Regions from separate parts of the Lysobacter sp. F6437 genome, predicted to be linked through region 2. Evidence: riboswitches for the same ligand, from Rfam matches in the RefSeq annotation. Region 2 holds a riboswitch; the other holds the start of a gene.
The links. A riboswitch is a leader RNA that binds a small molecule or an ion and turns the genes downstream of it on or off. The one in region 2 is predicted to bind cobalamin.
Positions count from the first base shown of each region.

Region 1 (2,453 bases), on a different contig from region 2:
TGAAGGTGTTGGCGATGCCGCCACCGACGATCAGCTGGTCGACCTTCGACACCAGCGACGCCAGCAGTTCCAGCTTGGTGCTGACCTTGGAGCCGGCGACGATCGCCAGCAGCGGCCGCGCCGGCTGGTCGAGCGCCTTGCCGAGGGCGTCGAGTTCGGCCATCAGCAGCGGGCCGCCGGCGGCGACTTTCGCATGCCTGATGACGCCGTGGGTCGAGGCCTGCGCGCGGTGGGCGGTGCCGAACGCGTCCATCACGAATACGTCGCACAACCCCGCATAGGCCTTGGCCAGCGCTTCGTCGTCCTTCTTCTCGCCGACGTTCATGCGGCAGTTTTCCAGCAGCACCAGCTGGCCCGGCTTGACGTCGACGCCGCCAACCCAGTCCTTGACCAGCGGCACCTCGATGCCGAGCAACTGCGACAGGCGCTCGGCGACCGGCTGCAGCGATTCGTGCTCGCTCCAGACGCCTTCGCTGGGGCGGCCGCGGTGCGACATCACCATCACCGCCGCGCCCTTGTCCAGCGCCAGCTTCAGGGTCGGCAACGCCGCCGTGATGCGCTGCTCCGAAGTGATGCGACCGTCCGCGTCGATCGGCACGTTGAGATCCTCGCGGATCAGCACGCGCTTGCCGGAAAGGTCGAGGTCGGTCATGCGGACGATGGTCATCGATTGGGCGCCTTGGAGTCTCCCCGTCATGGAGAGGTTGGGTGGGAAGGGCCGCAGGCCCGGGCGATCACGGCTGCGGAGGCGTGCATTGTCCCGCCGGCGCCGTTCCGGGGCAAATCCCGGCACGATGCAGGACGATCAACGGATCACAACATTTTGTGTTGACGACGCGAAATATCGCGCTATGTTGTGGTTGTCGGTGCCGGCCTCGCGGCTGGCTTAAAACGGGAAGCCGGTGCGGGCTGCTCACATGAGCATGTCCAATTCCGGCGCTGCCCCGCAGCGGTAGTGGAAACGAAAGCCGTCATGGCACTGGGCAAACGCCCGGGAAGCGACGGCCGGTAGGTGGAACTGGTTTGTTGTAGGAGCGGCTTCAGCCGCGATCTGGAATCGGACGAACGACCGGGCATCCGATCGCGGCTGAAGCCGCTCCTACAGATAACGCCAGTTCCAGGTCCAGAGCCCGAAGACCTGCCGACAGCCGCGCGATGCACACCGCGCGGTGAACGGCCAGGGAGTCTCCGGACTCCGCGCCCGCGGGGGCGTGGTCGTGCGATCGATGTCGGGCCTGCGCCATGCAGGCCGCCGGTCGATGGCATGCGCGCCTCCGTGCGCCGTCCTTCGAGGGAAGGCCGGCGACCCGTGCTTCATGCACCGGAGTCACGCCATGACCACCGATACCCCCGCCGCAGTTGCGACCGACGGCACCGACACGCCCGACCTTGCCAACTCCATGAGCGGCACTGTCACTACCGCCACCGCATCGACGCCCACCACCGACGCCCCCGGCCTGACCCTGACCCCGCCCGCCGCCGCCTTCAGCATGGCGGTGACCAAGCGCAATGGCGGCCGCGAGCCGGTCGACCTCAACAAGATCGTGCGCGCGATCACCCGCTGCAGCGACGACCTGTACGCGATCGACCCGATGCGCGTCGCCACCCGCACCATCTCCGGCCTCTACGACGGCGCGAGCACCCGCGAGCTCGACGAACTGTCGATCCGCACCGCCGCGCTACTGACCGCCGAGGAGCCCGAGTACGGCCGCCTCGCCGCGCGGCTGCTGGCCGGGGTGATCGAGAAGGAAGTCGCGGCGATCGACATCAATGCGTTCTCGCAGTCGGTGCAGCGTGGCCATGAGCTGGGCGTGATCAACGCGCGCCTGCTCGGCTTCGTGCAGGCCAATGCGCGCAAGCTCAACGACGCCATCGACAACACCCTCAACAACCGCTTCGACTACTTCGGTTTGCGCACGCTGTACGACCGCTACCTGCTGCGCCACCCGACCGCGCGCACGGTGATCGAAACCCCGCAACAGTTCTTCCTGCGCGTGGCCTGCGCGCTCAGCGAGGACGTCGGCGATGCACTGGCGCTGTACCGGCGGATGGCGCAGCTGGACTACATTCCGTCGTCGCCGACGCTGTTCAACTCGGGAACCACCCACGAGCAACTGTCGTCGTGCTTCCTGCTCGACTCGCCCGAGGATTCGCTGGAAAGCATCTACCAGCGCTACATGGACGTGGCCAAGCTGAGCAAGTTCAGCGGCGGCATCGGCCTGAGCTACAGCCGCATCCGCTCGCGCGGCTCGCTGATCCGCAGCACCAACGGCCTGAGCAACGGCATCGTGCCGTGGCTGAAGACGCTCGACGCCTCGGTCGCGGCGGTCAACCAGGGCGGCAAGCGCAAGGGCGCGGCCTGCGTCTACCTGGAGCCGTGGCACGCCGACGTCGAGGAGTTCCTGGAGTTGCGCGACAACACCGGCGACGAGGCGCGGCGCACCCACAACCTC
Region 1 covers NZ_JBQWRB010000005.1:56,309-58,761, reverse strand. Annotated here, with positions in the region: gene ACT9F5_RS13350 (phosphoglycerate kinase) at 1-667, opposite strand, end outside; cobalamin riboswitch at 848-1,160, shown strand; gene ACT9F5_RS13345 (ribonucleoside-diphosphate reductase subunit alpha) at 1,491-2,453, shown strand, end outside.
Region 1: linked by a shared signal. The riboswitch ahead of ACT9F5_RS13345 (ribonucleoside-diphosphate reductase subunit alpha) and the one ahead of btuB (TonB-dependent vitamin B12 receptor) in region 2 are both predicted to bind cobalamin.

Region 2 (2,453 bases):
GGCGCCGCTGCGAGCACCCGCGAGACCCAGCGCGTCGCCGACGTGAATGCGTTCGACGGCCACATCGCCTGCGACTCGGCCTCGCGTTCGGAAGTGGTGGTCCCGCTGTATTCCGGCGACACGCTGGTCGGCGTGTTCGACATCGACAGCCCCGAACCCGATCGCTTCGATGCCGACGACCAACGCGGCCTGGAAGCGATCGCACGTGCCTACCTGGAGTCGCTGGCATGAGTGAGACGCAGAAGTTGCGCAACATCGGCCCGAAGTCCTCGGCGTGGCTGCGCCAGGTCGGGCTGCACACGCGCGAGGAGATCGAGGAGGCCGGTGCGGTCGAGGCGTTCATGCGGGTCAAGCGCGCCGGCTTCAAACCGACACTCAACCTGCTGTACGCGATCGAAGGCGCACTGTGCGACTGCCACTGGCAGGAGGTGCCCGATGCGCGCCGGCAGGAACTGGTCAGCGCCGCCGAAGCCGCAATCGAGCAACTGCCGCCACCGCGGCACAAGCCGCCGGCCGGGCCGGTCACGACCACGGTGCTGGCCGCCGACACCGTGCCGACCAAGCCCGATCCCGACGCGCCCTGGCGCCGCAACTGACCGCGTCAGTAGCCGCGCGCCATCTTTTGCGCCGGGCAATACCCATCGCTTAGACTGCGTGCGCTTCGAGGTGACCCGGCGGCGTCCTGCCAACGGGTTGAAACGGGAAGCCGGTGACGCCGTCCAGGCCAGTCCGGCACTGCCCCCGCAACGGTAAGCGAGCCCAAGCCGCGGCTCACCGCCACTGTGCAATCCACTGCATGGGAAGGCGCCACGGCCGGTGTCGACAACGACGCCACTCGCGAGTCCGGAGACCGGCCTTGGCGCAGGGTTTGAACCCAATGGTTCCGACCCATGACGGTTGCGATGCGGCGGGCATTGCGGCGACGACGCCGGTGCTCGTCCGAACGTTTTCGCAGCAGGTCCCTCCTCCACGCAGCTTCCCGAAAGCCCGGCACGGCGATTTCCGTGTGCGTTGGAGAACCATCGATGCAATCCCGTTCGCTGTCCCTGGCCATCGCGGCCGCCCTCGCCCTCCCCGTTCTGGCATCCGGCGGAACTGCGCATGCCGCGGCCGCGGCCCAGTCGGCTACCGACCTCGATGGCGTGGTGGTCACCGCCACCCGCACCGCGATCGATGTCGATACCGCGCTGGCGCCGGTCGAAGTGATCGACCGCGCCGAGATCGAGCGCAGCCAGGCGCGCTCGCTGCCGGACCTGCTGGCGGGCCGCGCCGGGGTGTCGATGTCCAGCCAGGGCGGCGACGGCAAGCTGACCACGCTGTTCCTGCGAGGCAGCGAGTCCGACCACGTGGTGGTGCTGATCGACGGCATCCGCATCGGCTCGGCAACCTCCGGGCTGGTGTCGCTGCAGAACCTGCCGTTGGCGCTGATCGAACGCGTCGAGATCGTCCGCGGCCCGCGCTCCAGCCTGTACGGCAGCGAGGCGATTGGCGGGGTGATCCAGATCTTCACCCGTCGCGACGGCGACGCCGGTTACGCGCCGCGTGCGCATATTGGTGGCGGCAGCCACGGCGCGCACGAATTCGGCGTCGGCTTCGGCGGGCGCGGCGACCGCGCGTGGTTCGGTGCCGACTACGAGTTCCGGCGTACCGAAGGTTTCAATTCCTGTGACGTCGCCACGCCGGACCCGTTCGCCGGTGGCTGCTTCATCAGCGCACCCGAGCCCGACCTCGACGGCTACATCCAGAACGCCCTGGCCCTGCGCGCGGGCATCGACCTCAACGACGCCTGGCAACTGAGCACGGTGGCCCTGCGCAGCGAGGGCGAGAACGACTTCGACGGCGACTTCACCAACCGTTCCGAGACCGTGCAACAGGTGGTCGGCGGCAGCGTGCGCTGGCGGCCGTCCGACGCATTGCAGCTGAAGCTGACCGCCGGCCGTAACGTCGACGCCTCCGAGCAGTTCAAGGACGACGCCAACCTCGGCTACTTCGATACCGACCGCGACAGCGCCACACTGCAGGGCGACTTCGGCTTCGGCGAACGGCAGCTGCTCAGCGCCGGTATCGACTGGTTGCGCGACCGCGTCGCCGGCAGCACCACCTATGACGAAAGCGAACGCAGCAACCGCGCCGCGTTCGCGCAGTACCAGGGACGTTTTGGCGCGCAGTCGCTGCAGGCCAGCGTGCGTCGCGACGACAACGAGCAGTTCGGCGGCCACACCACCGGCAGCGCGGCCTGGGGCATGGAGTTCGCCGACGGCTGGCGGATCAGCGCCGGCTACGGCACCGCATTCAAGGCACCGACCTTCAACGAGCTGTACTACCCGTTCTTCGGCAATCCGGCGTTGCGCCCGGAAGAGTCCGAGAGCGCCGAACTCGGCCTGGCGTGGCGTGGCGGGCAACTCGATGTGCACCTGGATGCGTTCCAGAGCGACGTCGACGACCTGATCACG
Region 2 covers NZ_JBQWRB010000003.1:193,357-195,809, reverse strand. Annotated here, with positions in the region: gene ACT9F5_RS11110 (GAF domain-containing protein) at 1-231, shown strand, start outside; gene ACT9F5_RS11105 (TfoX/Sxy family DNA transformation protein) at 228-596, shown strand; cobalamin riboswitch at 648-873, shown strand; gene btuB (TonB-dependent vitamin B12 receptor) at 1,026-2,453, shown strand, end outside.